2 regions of the Vibrio sp. 16 genome follow, and region 2 is predicted to be linked to the other one. Evidence: riboswitches for the same ligand, from Rfam matches in the RefSeq annotation. Region 2 holds a riboswitch; the other holds the start of a gene.
What was found. A riboswitch is a leader RNA that binds a small molecule or an ion and turns the genes downstream of it on or off. The one in region 2 is predicted to bind cyclic di-GMP.
Positions count from the first base shown of each region.

Region 1: another riboswitch for cyclic di-GMP. It lies ahead of U9J37_RS02210 (TfoX/Sxy family DNA transformation protein); the one in region 2 lies ahead of gbpA (N-acetylglucosamine-binding protein GbpA).

Region 1 is NZ_OY808997.1:484,194-491,562, forward strand. It holds gene glgA (glycogen synthase GlgA) at 1-1,429, shown strand, start outside; gene U9J37_RS02195 (alpha/beta fold hydrolase) at 1,597-2,400, shown strand; gene U9J37_RS02200 (putative signal transducing protein) at 2,397-2,702, opposite strand; gene U9J37_RS02205 (TVP38/TMEM64 family protein) at 2,699-3,394, opposite strand; gene U9J37_RS02210 (TfoX/Sxy family DNA transformation protein) at 3,565-4,158, opposite strand; cyclic di-GMP riboswitch class I at 4,360-4,446, opposite strand; gene purR (HTH-type transcriptional repressor PurR) at 4,592-5,617, opposite strand; gene torD (molecular chaperone TorD) at 5,833-6,480, opposite strand; gene torR (two-component system response regulator TorR) at 6,716-7,369, shown strand, end outside.
Region 2 is NZ_OY808998.1:1,200,075-1,207,443, forward strand. It holds gene U9J37_RS19685 (D-alanyl-D-alanine carboxypeptidase family protein) at 1-129, shown strand, start outside; gene U9J37_RS19690 (porin family protein) at 184-789, opposite strand; gene U9J37_RS19695 (porin family protein) at 1,138-1,728, opposite strand; gene U9J37_RS19700 (winged helix-turn-helix domain-containing protein) at 2,073-2,903, shown strand; gene U9J37_RS19705 (hypothetical protein) at 2,888-3,367, shown strand; gene gbpA (N-acetylglucosamine-binding protein GbpA) at 3,398-4,861, opposite strand; cyclic di-GMP riboswitch class I at 4,925-5,013, opposite strand; gene U9J37_RS19715 (helix-turn-helix domain-containing protein) at 5,338-5,691, shown strand; gene U9J37_RS19720 (DUF3820 family protein) at 5,783-5,998, shown strand; gene U9J37_RS19725 (hypothetical protein) at 6,039-6,281, shown strand; gene U9J37_RS19730 (helix-turn-helix domain-containing protein) at 6,493-7,257, shown strand.

The DNA.
Region 1 (7,369 bases), on a different replicon from region 2:
AGCATCGGAAGTCGAAGGATTGATCAAAAGTGGCGGCTTGGCGGACGTGGCCAAGGCGCTTCCTGAAGCGCTCCGAGAACTCAATCAAGACGTTCGTTTAGCGTTGCCCGCTTATCGAAATGTAAAAGGGATAGAGCAAGCGCAAGTCATTCTGGAAACACAGCTAGAGCACTGGCCGCATACCTCGTATAAAGTTCGTGAACTGTCGATTTCTGGTGTCGTTGTTTATGCGATCGATTGTCCTCAATATTTTGACCGTCCTGAAATGTACGCTGAAAATAACCAAGCTTACGCCGATAATGGTGAGCGATTTGCCTTTTTCAGCGCTGCGTCTCTAGATATGCTGCAAAAGCTTGATTTTCAACCGCATATTGTCCACGCCAATGATTGGCACACTGGACTGGTCCCATTTTTGCTCACACATCGTTATGGTTCATGCCCGTTTTTCGCTAAAACTAAAAGTGTTTTATCGATTCACAATGCAGTCTTCAAAGGTGTGTTTAGCTATGATGAGTTGCAATGCCTACCTGAGTTTCATGCTCGTTACGCGCCTGATGCGGCGGTGAGCCCTTCGCACGTCACCATGCTAAAAGCTGGGGTGCTAAATGCAGATAAAATTAATGCTGTGAGTCCGAGCTACGCAAACGAACTGAAAACCGAACTGGGTAGCCATGGCATGGCCGCCGAGTTTCAGCGTCGTGCGGATGATCTAGTGGGGATTTTGAACGGATGTGATTATTCTGCTTGGAACCCTGAAACGGATGCATATCTGCCTGCCAACTATCGAGCTAACCGCCAAAGTATGGTTAGGGGGAAGCGAGCGTGTAAGCGCAGCTTGCAGGAAACGGTAGGACTGGCTGAAAAAGATGTCGCTATGTATGGAATGGTGTGTCGCCTTACCAATCAAAAAGGTGTGCATTACCTATTGCCTATCCTGTCACAGTTTTTGAAGCACGATGTTCAACTTGTCATTGTTGGTACCGGTGACCCGGTATTGGCTTCGCGCCTGAAAGAGGTGGAAGCGCTGTTCAGCGACAAATTCAAGTTTGTCGAGGCCTATGACAATGGGTTAGCCCACTTAGTTGAAGCTGGTTCGGATTTCTTCTTGATGCCTTCGGAGTTTGAGCCTTGTGGTTTAAACCAAATCTATAGTATGGCTTATGGCACTTTGCCTATCGTCCGAGGTGTTGGAGGGTTGAAAGATAGCGTTAACGACTACGATGAGAACCCTGCGATCGCAACGGGTTTTGTATTCGATGAGCCTGAACCGATTGCGTTGCTTCTTGTTTTACAGCGCTCGTTGTTGCTTTACGCACAACAACCTAACGAAGTAAAACGCGTGCAACTATACGCGATGGAGCAAAATTTCTGCTGGAGCAAAGCGGCGGATGAGTATTTGACGCTTTATCACAGTGCGCTTAATAGCTAACGGAACAAGCTAAGTATATTGAGGCGTCGTATGACGCCTTTTTTTGTATTTTTTCAATTTTAGACAAGATAAGTAACACGAAATGACATAAGCTGAATTAAAATTGCATTAGTTTGTGCTAATCTTCTGCTTCCAAGTTATTCCAGTAAGAAACTCTGAACGTCACTATGAACTCTGAAATGCTATTTCACAAAACATTTGAACACCCAACAAGCAATGAGTGGGTGGTTTTTGTGCATGGAGCCGGAGGCAGTTCGTCTATTTGGTTCAAGCAAATCAAAGCGTACAAGCAGCACTTTAATTTGTTGCTCATAGACCTAAGAGGGCACGGGCGATCAAATCAGCTACTAAAGGAGATCATGGCGAACCGCTACACGTTTAAGGCGGTCACGCAAGACATTCTCCAAGTTCTGGATCACCTCAAGATTCGATCAGCACACTTCGTTGGGATGTCTTTAGGAACGATCATCGTAAGAAATATCGCAGAGCTTGCCTCGGAGCGTGTGAAATCCATGGTGCTGGGTGGGGCAGTAACACGCCTGAACACGCGTTCACAAGTGTTGGTGCGTCTCGGTAACTTATGTAAACACATCGTGCCTTATATGTGGTTATACAGCTTATTTGCTTATATTGTGATGCCACAGCGGACACAGAAAGAATCACGTCACCTGTTTATCCGCGAAGCCAAAAAACTGTGTCAGAAAGAGTTTAAGCGCTGGTTTATACTCACGGCAGAAGTAAACCCATTAATGAAGTATTTCAAAGATAGAGAATTGCCAATTCCGACGCTGTATCTAATGGGAGAGCGAGACTACATGTTTATTAAGCCAGTGAAAGAGATGGTTGCCGTTCACCAGCAGAGTCAATTGCTTGAGATTCCTGATTGTGGACATGTGTGTAATGTAGAGCGTCCGGAAGAGTTCAATCAGCATTCGATTGCCTTTATACAACAGCAAATTAAGGCGACTTAATCTGCTGCGGTGCCGCATTGCCAGCAAACCCCAAATTGTGATTCGTTGACTTCTCCACATTGACTGCAGTGCCAGTCGCTACCATTTTGCGTTGTCCTAAATTGGTCGATGATCTCATTCGCCTGATTGCGCTTATTTGGTTCTAAAAGCCAAACATAAGGCTCGCTGTTTTCACCGAATGGGATTTCTCCCTGCAACCCGAATATCCCTTCACCACGAACTTCACAGCTGATGTCTTGAGACTTTAGAAGCTCACAGACAATGTGAGCTTCTGGAGGATTACTCGCTGAGTAGATTTTCATGACGCCGAGCCATTCTGTGCGGATGGCGATGACTTAATTTTATTCATGACCCATTTCGCAATGACAGGGAAAAGACCCAGTAAAGCAAATGACGCTAAGACGGAAGGCGAGACAATGCCTGAAAGGCTCTCAATTTGCGCTAACTGAGTACCCGCGTTTAAGTAAACGGCTGTGCCGGGTAACATACCTAGTTGGCTGACAAAATAGAATCGAGTTACCGAAATAGGCGTTAATCCCATGAGTAAATTAATAAGGAAGAAGGGGAAGACAGGAATCAACCTTAGTGAGAATAGATAAAACGCCCCATCACGTTCTACACCTTGGTTAATCGCACTCAGCTTATCGCCAAACTTTCCTTGCACCCAGTCTCGCAATAGGAAACGGCTGCTTAAAAAGGCGAGCGTTGCACCAATGGTGCTGGCAAAAGAGACCAACAGCAAACTTGTCCAAAACCCAAAGAGCGCAGCGCCCAAAAGCGTAACAACGGCTGCTCCAGGAATGGAGAACGCGGTTATGGCGACGTAGGCGAAAAAGTAAGTCAATGCGGCGAAGACGAAGTTTTCGCTGATGTAATCTGAGAGTGCAAGCTGCTGTGCTTTCGCGTTTTCGAGCGTCAGGTATTGCCCAAAGTTCATCGCCAGAAAGGCGATAAGCGCAACTAAGACTATCCCCAAGATCAATTTTTTATTCATAATCGCGTCCTTTAATACTCTTCGCAAGGATAACTCTGACCCTATAGTTACATACTTAAGTTAGTATAGGGAATGATTGATATAGACAATAAGAACGAGAGCGAGAAGAAAATATTTCCTTAGAGACTAAAAAAGCCAGCAAGTGCTGGCTTTTTCATCGATTGATTGAGCTAGTTGCTCAATTTATTCAGTAGTTCTTGTCTTCGGCTTTGCGGTATAACAGACCAATGTGTGCCCCTGATTGCTCCCTCTAGTGCCCACAGCAGTTCAACGCTCACTTCTGCTGAGTGTGTCGATTGAATCGCCTTGTACGCTTTAACAGCGCCCGCTTCTTCTAAAGATTCGACATCGTCAATCCCGGCTTTCTTTAGCATTCTTTCCGTTGCCAAGCGCAGGTTGGGTAGGTCTTTCAAGCGATTTGGTTTCGCTTTCGATTGTACTTTTTTCTCTTCTTTTGCTGCGATCAGCGCTTGTCTTGCCAATGCCAGTGTTTTTTCATTGTCTGAGGAAATGTCATCGCTCAAAGCAAAATATTTAGTCACAACGGGAAAACCACGTTTTTTGTAGACGTAGGGTTCCAAAGAAAGGGCATTGCACTGTTTGATTAACTGAGCATCCGCTCTTACATGAAGCTTATCGTTGACCACTAAAGCAAACATCGTCTCATCTGCGAATATGCCGAAGCCGCCAAACATTGAACGAGACTTAATTTGACCAAGTTGCTCAAATAGTCTCATTGAGTCTTTAAGTATTGGTTTATCCATGCTGTATTTTCTCGGTGTATATGTATACGCCACCAATTCAGGTCCGAGAGATTAGCAAAATAATGCAGAAATTTTGTCAGTAAGGTGTCATACAAGAAAACACTTCGTAAAATCTCGACGAATTCCATGTCTGCTCATACTCAGTATTGAGACGCGTCCAGTTTACGAGAAAGCTTAATGTACTAGTTTTGCATTTTTGCCATCGGCAACCCCGCTACCTTGTATAAGTATACTTAAGGCCGGAGGCTTTGCGTCCCATCCTTTCGAAATGGTTTGCCCTGTTCGTGGCATTGATCGAACAAGTTAAGAATAAATAATATTTGAGGTAAGTATCACACTTGTAGTGAGTAAATGTGATCTTAGTTCAGTAATTTGGCGGGTTATATGCGCCTGACTGATAATTAATCAAAGAGTCAGGCGCTGAGTGATGATGTTATTTGTTGAGGTTGCGCACGGTACAGCGCTCGACAATTTCAGGGTGCATCTCAAACACTCGCTTGTCGTGTTCTTTGTCCTTGATACGCTCTAACAAAATTTCGAACGCGTTCTTACCGACACGTCGTTTCGGTTGGTGAACAGTCGTGAGCGGTGGAGAGAAGTATTCCGCTAACTCGATGTTGTCGTAACCAATAATGGACATATCTTCTGGAATGCGGATACCTTTTTGTTGTAGGCGGCTCATTAGACCCAGTGCCATCGTATCGTTGAAGCAGAAAACGGCACTCGGGCGTTTATCCATTGCAACAATCTTGTCTGCGGCTAGGACTGCAGTGTCACATTCAAAGTTACCTTCAAGGATCCAGTCTTCATCAACTGCCAAGTTCGCTTCGTTCATTGCTCGCTTGAAGCCTGCGATACGCTCCTGACATGCTGCTTTTTCGAAGTGCCCGCTCAAACAAGCAATATCTTTGTGGCCACGCTCAATCAGGTATTTAGTCGCTAGATAGCCGCCTTCTTCTGAGTTGTCGATGATTTCTGAGTTGTCGATGATTTTGTCAGCTTGTGAGCTTTCAGGGCCCCAGTCCATGACCACTTTAGGAATGTCTTTATGACGGTCAAGCATTTCGCTGAGTTCTTCTGTGAGGTCAGAACACATGACCAAGATGCCGTCTACGCGCTTTTCTGCAAGCATGCGGATATAGTCGCGTTGCTTCTCATAGATGCCGCCGGTATTACACAAAATCAGCGTGTAACCTTGGCGGTAACAGTAACTCTCAACACCATCAATAACTTCTGAAAAGAAGAGGTTTGTTGATTGAGTCACCAGCATGCCAATCGTGCGTGTTGTATTACACTTTAAGCTTCGAGCAACGGCACTAGGCGCATAGTTCAGCTCTGTTACTGCTTCCATGACCTTTTCTTGGGTCGCTTCGGCAACAAAACGCGTTTTATTAATTACGTGAGATACAGTAGTTGTTGATACGCCGGCTAAGCGCGCTACGTCTTTTATGGTGGCCATAAGGTTTTGTCCTGTCGATGACTGCCACGAAACAATATTCCTAAGTGTAGGATAATCTGGCAGAAAGTATCAGAAACACAAAAACCGCTTATAATTAGCGGTTTGTATTTAATTCGTTCATTTTTATCGTTTGCGGTCACGATTCTAGACCGCAAACAAACTAAGCGCAAATAAAAAGGTTTTTGTTCCCTGCTCGTGGTCACAAAAGCTCGTATTTATTCGCCTTTTAGGTAGCGAGAGTCAAGTTCCATAAACGCAACCATTAACATCACAATGGCAGAGTAGAATCCGAAATCATCTAAAGCTTTGCACTTAGCGGCGAACTTTGGCACCCAATTAAGTAGTGCGTGGCTGATGAACTTGTCTTGCTCTTCAAGTGCGTTTTCCATTTCAACATCACTTTCAAGTTCATTCGAGCGAATAATCAGATTACCAAGGAAGTCGAGTTCAATCGCGATATGATCCGCAGGTTCATTTAGGTTTTCATCAACTTGGACGCCATGCTTTTGCATTAGTGCTTCCATTTCTCTCGCCGGCTCATCGTTAAGCAGTCCGCTTTTGCCTACATACATCGACGCATATGGAAGGGCAGAGTCTCTGTCTGATTTAAGGAATAAGTCACAAAAATCTGCGGCTAATTCAAGCTGCGCGTCTTCACGGTCCATAAGTCGATTTAGTGCATCAACTAAGTTGTCGACAGAAGGTTTTAGATCTGGGTTGTCGCCAAGCCCAGAGAGAAACGAACGAATCTCGGCTGAATGGTATTGGTCTAACGCCTCTTGAGTGAGCTCTTTCGCCAATAAGCTCGATAGCCACCAATAGATTTCTGCGCGTTTTTCATTGAATGATTTAATTTCTTGCATTAGGTCAGGCTCCTAAAATAACTGCGCTTAGTGTACCCAATAAAGATGAACAGCGATAATGTCAGCTGTATAGAATTGAGTCTAAAAATGGAAAAATATGAACAGATGACCTAGGTTTGTCTTGAATCAAGAAAAAATCATCTTTCTTGGTTTTAAAGTAACAAATACTAGAAATGTTACTGTTTATGAATAGAATACTCGTTAGAACGATGACCAATGTAAATAAGTGGTGTAAATGAGCTATCACGTATTAGTTGTAGAAGATGACGCAGTAACTCGCAGCAAGCTAGTTGGTTACTTTCAGAATGAAGGTTACCACGTAAGCGAAGCCGAAAGTGGCGAGCAAATGCGTGATTCACTACAAAACAATGCGATAGATTTAGTGATGTTGGATATTAATCTTCCTGGAGAGGATGGTTTGATGCTAACACGCGAACTTCGCAGTCAGTCAGACATTGGGATTATCCTGGTTACAGGACGCACGGATAGCATTGATAAGATTGTCGGTCTAGAAATGGGCGCCGACGATTATGTCACAAAACCATTTGAGCTAAGAGAGTTGTTAGTTCGTGTCAAAAATTTGCTGTGGCGTATTTCGGCGGCGCGCAATTCATCAGGCACGGTCGATGCAGACAAACAAGATGGCAACATAGTACGCTTTGGTGAGTGGACATTTGATGTTCAACGACGAGCATTAAGTCGTGCTGGTGAACCAGTTAAGTTGACTAAAGCTGAGTATGAACTGCTTGTTGCGCTGTCGTCTTACCCAAATCAAGTATTGAGCCGTGAGCGCATTTTGAACATGATTAGCCATCGCGTGGATGCACCAAACGATCGTACGATCGATGTTCTCATTCGTCGCATGCGCGCTAAGATGGAATTTGATCCT
Region 2 (7,369 bases):
GTGATTTATAACGTCGAAGGGCAAGAAGTTGCGCGAGCGGACTTAGTGGCCTTAGAAGATGTTGAGCAAGGAAGCCTGTTTAAACGTTTGATGGACTGGATAAAGCGAACTATCTCAAGCTTCTTTTAGCTGAGATAGCCCTGACGTTGTAATCAGCGAGTCAATAGACTCGCTGATTCTTAATTAGAATTTGTAAGTTGAACCAATGTAGAACGAACCTACAAACTGGCTGTAGTCTTCAAGGCCAACGTCCATTACGTAGAAATCCGCTTCGTAACCTGCGCGAATAGCGAAGCCGTTAAATGACGCTGGAGCGTATTCAATACCCAAACCTGAACGTACTGCACCGCCATTGTCGTCAAAATCCCAACCTTGTGCTGCGCCTGCGCCAGTCTCTTTGTAGTTAATTGAACCTAGGCCAATAGTACCGAAAGGACGTAGACCGTTGTCAAATGTGTAACCTAGGTTAGCGGCTACAGTGAAGCTGCTGTGCTCAAGTTTGCCCAGTTTAGAGCCAGATAGCTTAACATCAGTATCACCGTAGTTTGTGTATTGTGCTTCGATACCAACGATACGGTTAATTTGGTAACCAGCGATTAGCTTAACTGAAGTACCACTTGAGTCGGTAGACAGGTGACCTTGGCTACCTAACGCGTAGTTTGCATCGCTCACTAGGCCGCCGTCTTCAAAATTTGTGCTACCAAGACCTGCACCAAGGTAAAAGCCATCGAAATCTTGTGCTGAAGCAAAGCTTGAAACTAGTGCAGTAAGCAGCAGAACTTTTTTCATGTTGTGTTTTCTCATTAATATTCGAACGGAAAAATTGAGCTGCAAACCTTATTCAGTTTTCATTCAAGTAACTAAACCGAAACCAAATAAAAAACACATTTATGTTTTATTCAGTTGTGAGTGGATTGCACTATGGTTGTGATTAAGCTTCTGATAGTTAAGAGTTTAAATTGTTGGTAACTGTTTCTGTTGACACAAAATTTATAAAAAGTTGTTGGGCTCTTTGTTTTTGAGGTTTGGAGAGCAAGTCTTTTTTCAACAGATAGATAGTGGTGGTTGTCATGGAAAGTAAAGCTTTGACTAAGAGTGATCAAAGCGAGTAGTCAATACTACTCGCATCGACTTAAGTTAGAACTTATAAGTTGTGCCTAAATACCAAGAGCCCATAGATTGGTCGTAATCGCGGTTGGCCCACTTATCCTCTAATACAAAGTAGTCAGCTTCATAGCTTGCTCGTATCGTAAAGCCCTTAACTACATAAGGTGTATATTCTAGACCAGCACCTAACCGAACAGTGCTACCAGATTCATCTCTTGATTCTTGAGGGTAGATTCTGTTCTTAAGTGTGTATTCAATAGAGCCTATACCCAGTGTCGCGAATGGGCGCACGCCATTGTCGAATGAATGACCAAGGCTTGCGCTAATAGTAAAGGAACGATGTTTGATATCGGCTGCTTTTTGCTCGGCTATTTGAACGCTTGTTTCACCGTATCTAGTGTATTGAGCTTCTACACCTAAAACGCGGTTGATCTGATAGCCTGCGATTAACTTGACTGTACTTCCCTTTGTATCAGTGGAGAGGGGGAGCTCATCATCGTTGAAGACGCCTCCGTCATCAAAGTCCGTACTACCAAGACCAGCACCTAAGTAAAACCCATCAAAACCATGTGCTGAAGCAAAGCCAGAAAACAAGGCGGTAAGTAAGAGAGCTTTTCCCATTTTGTAATTTCTCATTTAGTCAGTGAACGAATGAATTTGGCCGCGCACTTTACAAATTTGTGATCTCGGTAACTAAACTGAAAGCACACGAAATCGACATTTATATTTTGTCTCAATAGTGAGAAATTACTTGGTTTTGATTGGCTGTGTTCGCTATTTTACTGTTAAGTAAAGGTTTATTTTTAAATAACCATTTCTGTGGATTGTTGATTTATAAAAACTTATCGGTAGACTGTCGCTTTCTCAAAATTTGGACCGGAGTACCTCTTCGTAGGCTATCTCTACTTTTCAGCTCATGTTTTCTGAGCTAGATAAGTTGCCCTCTAAACAAATTGAATGAAGTAATGCAAGCGATTCAGTTTTCGAACTTAACTTTAGAATGTGCAACAAGGACGTTACGCAATCAAAATGGTAATAAAATAGTATTACGACCTCTACCTTATGAGGTCCTGCTGCTGTTACTGCAAGCCAAAGAACCCGTCTCACGGGAAGAACTTTTTGCCCAGTGTTGGGAAGGTACGATTGTCACCGATCAGGCTTTGACGAATGTTATTTGTGGCCTGCGTAGGAATTTATTGTCTCTTAAAGCGAAAGGGACTGAGATTACGACGATTAGCAAAGTAGGTTACTACTTACAAACTGATGCTATCGATATTCAATGCTTGGATGAACGCGTAGAAGATTCTCTAAACATAGAAGAGACTACAGATATAAAATCAAAGGCCTCTTCATTGCCATTTTGGAAGCAAAAGGTGATACAACCTTACATTTTAGGGGCTGTGTTTATGCTGACGACGCTGGTGACTTTGCTGTTACTCTTTTACTCTAAACCTTTGGTCACCAAGCCTTCTTACATTAAAAAACATAACTATGAGCATTTCTCAAATGGTGACACAAACTACTACCTCCATGATATGACAGATGGATTTATCGGTGTGTTTGAGTTAAAGCAACAACTAGCAGCCTTGGTACCTACTATATGTGGTGCTGATGTTTATATAAGGCTATACCCTTCGCTCTATGAGCCAGACCAAGTCACATTGACGGTTTGGCTACAGCAAGCCACAGGCAAGCGTAATCACATGTTCCACTTCTTCCATGTCGATAAGCATCAACTGGCGAGAAACATCGCAGGCTCTTTGGATAACAAGGAGGTTAGATGCGAGTTGCATTAACTCTTTTGTTTGGTGTTTTAACGGGGTTTGGTCTTTATTACTACTCTTTGAGTGATGTTGAATTTAGCGGCACGCGTTGGCATTGCTCGGAAACCAAAGCAGGCTTCAGCTCTGAAGCATACAAGCAGTATGCGAAGGTGGACGAACTTACCACCATGTATTTCCCAACCAACAATAGCGTGCTCTATTACCAATCAGGGGCTTTGCATCATAAGTCTGGGCTAGTTGAACCTTATGAGGTTGTTTTAATGGCCAACAACAAAGTGACGGGGCAAAGAATGGAGCAGAGGTTTACGGGGGTGGACTGGAATCTAAAACCAGAGCAGTCGCCGACATTTGTTCGAGATAAAAACAGTCTAACGAGCTTCGAATCTGACTTACATATCTATATCGAAGGTAAGAAACTGTTCTTCTATGGTAAAAGCGGAAGCGAAGACCTCAATATCGCGTGCCATCAGATCTAAAAAGGGGCGACGTCGCCCCTTGTAACATGGTTATTTCAGTTTGTCCCAAGCCGACTCCCAATGTGAACCGACTCCCGGTTCATAGTGGTTGGCTGATGGCGACCACTGCACGCAGTATCCTGAGTACGGGAATGCTTTGCATTGATAGATGTTGCCATCATTCGCGAGTACTTTGGTTCCCGCCGCGTAGCTTTCCATGCCGTTAGGGAAAACATAGTCATAGTCTCCTGATGGCGGTGGTGTTTGCTCTTCTACTAAATGGAAGTCTAAAGTCTCTTGTTCTACCAGTGTGCCTTTGTCATCTTTGGTAACAACAACAAGCATGTGATGGCCAGGCTCTGATTTCGATAAAGCTAGTTCTATTGACTGAGCCGCCCCGTCTTCTAACTTGCCCGAGTACGAAGCCAATGACTCCTTGTGATGGTTGTACACCGTCAGTTCAGCGTTGAGATCACCTGTCGCCAAGAGTTCAAGGTTAAGCACGGTGGCATCTTCGGTCACAGTGTACTCATCTTGCAAGCCCTCAACACTCAAATCGAGCTCTGGTTCAGGCGTTACAATGTCATAGCCTATTTCAACACGCTCAAGTGAAGAGCCCGTTTTTAGGTAAATCGGGTTTGAACCATACACTGGGGCAAAAGCGCCATCTTCTTTGCGTTCACCAGAGCGGATGAGACTTTGCTCTTGATTGATTTTGTCTGCGAGAGCAAAAGACCACTGATTCGCTTTGCCTTGTTCTTCACTATCAATGACGATCTGCGTTCGGTAACTGATGTTTTCGCCACTTTGGTCAAATACGCGTGTAAAAACGGTATCACCGACGTTCAGATCCATGGTTGGATTGATCTGTCCACCTTGGCGCCAATCAGGATCAACAGGCAAATCCCCATCAAATTTCACATCAATAACGTTGTAAAAAGAGGCCGCCGTATCACCAACATCCCACACCGCAAGAATTACGTGGTAGCCCTCACGTGTTGGGACATCACATAGATGGCTGACACGTTTTGGTGGTTGCACCATATTGCCATCGACCACACAGAAAGGCTGTAAATCAAATGATTGACGAGCAAGCGGCTGATTTGGATTCCAATCTGCCTTGGTGATGTAGTATTTCCAGTCTTTTGTTACATGGTTGGCGGTAAACGTCCACTCAAAGAACTGTTGACCGGATTGAATAGGGCGCTTCACCCAGCGGCTGGCGGTTTGTTCATCTAATGCGGCGGCGAGAGAGGTTTCTGCGCTCGCAATTTTGCCATCACGGGGACCAGCTTCTGGGAAGCCGTCAGGCCCTTCGACACTTTGCGGTTCATACTGAATGGCACCGCATTGCGCATTCTTTTCGTTGGTGTCGCTGGTTGGGAATTTACATAGTGCAGCGCGGCTTGCAGCTACGCCGTTTTCATATGCCGAAACATAGCCGTGGCCAATGGCCGTTCCACTGACAGTGACTAGACTTAAAGCAATGAGCGTTTTTTGAGGGAGTTGATTCATCATCTATCCTTATACATTCGCTGAATAAAAAGATGACACCTTGGCATGATGGCACCCGACTTGGGTGGCGGTCCCGCTATCATAGACTTGAGTGAGTCGACAGACCGGAGACTTTGCGTCCTAACTTTTCAGATAGTTTGCCAGAAGTGCAGTTGAGCACGCGAAATGTAGTGATAGTTTTGTTTAAAAGCGACGATCTGATTGCGTTTGTGGAAGGGCAATCTCGCTTTGAAATTTCTGACATGAATTAACTTGATTATTTTTCAATGATAAGCTGAATAAAATATTGATAATCAATACTTTATTTCTCATTTATATTTGATCTGTGAATGATTTTCCCCGCTTTTATTCGTCGCGAATCCATGCCTGTTTTCTTCAATATCAACCAAACCTTTAAGCTCCGTTAACGCTGACCTGACATCCACTTGGATAAAAGTGCCGACAATTTATTGATGCTACCAATACAGGGAACAACAATGGAATTCACCGAACAAGACCGAGAAGCGCTTTACCAAACGTGGATGTCACAGAAATCGAAAATGCGCTTAACCCAAATGGAATTTGCCAAAAAACTGGGTATGAATCAGTTGACGTTCTCACAAGTTCTTCGTGGTGAGCGTCCGATGACGATGTCTTTTGTCAGCCATTTTTGTCGTCATCTGCATCTAGAGCCCAAACATACCTTCCCATCGCTAAAAGAGCACCGTGAAGCAGGCCCGAGAGTGGTTTACTTGAAAAGCAGAATGACCGTGGATGGTGAAATACAAAATGCCTACATCGAAGGTAATCAGGTTGTCGTGGAATACGCGCACACAGTGCATGATGCCTAGCCTGTGAAATAGGCTTTATCACGTCACACATTAGAGAGTGGCAGATGAACATGCTATGCTTGGCCAACTTAAATGAACCAGACTGTTTGTCATGCTCGAAAAAGAAAATTTGCTCAAATTAGCCAGAGTGCAAATGCCATTTGGGAAATACGCTGGGCGTGTCTTGATTGATTTGCCTGAAGAGTATTTGCTTTGGTTTGATAAGAAAGGCTTCCCTCAAGGGGAGCTTGGTGACCTCCTTAAGCTATGCCTAGCGCTAAAAATAGAAGGCTTAGATACCGTTGTTAAGCCTTTAAAGCACATGTAACCTACCAAAAAACTCTCCACTTAGAACGACTATATTGACTATGAATTTTGACATCGATGCATTGAGGCATCACCAACTGGTTGAGGATGGCCAACTTGAGGGGTGCTATATCCATCAGCCAGCAAAAAGTAGCCAACAAGATGATAAAGCTGTGTTAGCAGAGCGCCACGCGTTGGAAAAAATGGGGTATAGGGTTGTGCAAGTTAAAGCGAAAGGCAAAACAACAACGTTCGCTGAAGCAATGCAAAAACTCGCTAAAAACAGTGGGCATCACTTCAACTAATCAACATGTGGAATTAGCTTTAGCATCGTTACACACCCCAAGAACACTCCTATTAAAAAGAGTCCGACCGTTAAGGCTGACTCTTTTTTCCGCCAAATTAGCGGTTGAAATATCACATCAAACCTGCGAAAAATACCCAGCGTGAAGTGTCATATGGCCAACATTCACAAGAGGTTGGTTGTGAGCCCGTTGGTTAATCAAGGAGAGGTGAATGTCAGAGTGTGAGCAGGTGATTCAGGTACTGAAAAAGCAATTAAAATCGCACGGTGTGAATTACCAAGATGTCGCCAAAGCGCTGGATTTGAGTGAAGGTTCGGTGAAGCGCCTTTTCTCTAACGGTGGCAGCATGAGCCTTGAGCGTTTGTCTGCGGTGTGTGGCTTGATTGACCTGGAAATGACAGCGCTGTTTAAACTTGCCGAAGAAGAGAGTCAAAACCTTTCTTCATTGACTTGGGAGCAGGAAAAACAGTTAGTGGTGGATAAGGCGCTACTGCTGGTCGCCGTTTGTATCACCAATGGTTATCGCTTTGAACAAATCCTAACTCAATACAACCTCAGTGAGCCTCAGTTGATTCAAAAACTGGCGCACCTTGATCGCCTCAAAGTGATTGAGTTGATGCCGAGTAATCGCATCAAACTCAAGATCTCCTCCTCGTTTTCGTGGATTGCAGGGGGGCCTATTCAGCAGTTCTTCCAGCAGCAGGTCGTAAACACCTTCTTCCACACGCACTTTTCCAAAAATGACGAAAAACTGGTGATGGCGACAGGGTTGATGTCGTTACCTACCAATCACAAGCTCCAACAGCGGATTCAACGATTAGTGAAAGAGTTTTATGAATCGTGCAATAGCGACAACGAGTTAGCTATGGAGCAGCGACATGGCACCTCTATGGTGATTGCCATGCGTCGCTGGAGCTTCCCCTTGTTTGATGAGTTCGAAATAAAAGACGACGCGGAGAAAAGTCGTATCGGATAACACCTGCGGTAATAATATTTGCTACTTTGTTCGCTGATCTTTGTTGCTGCCTCTCCTTCGTGCAACCTACTGAACAGCCAGAGAAAGACTCTCTGATGACAGAAGATAACGG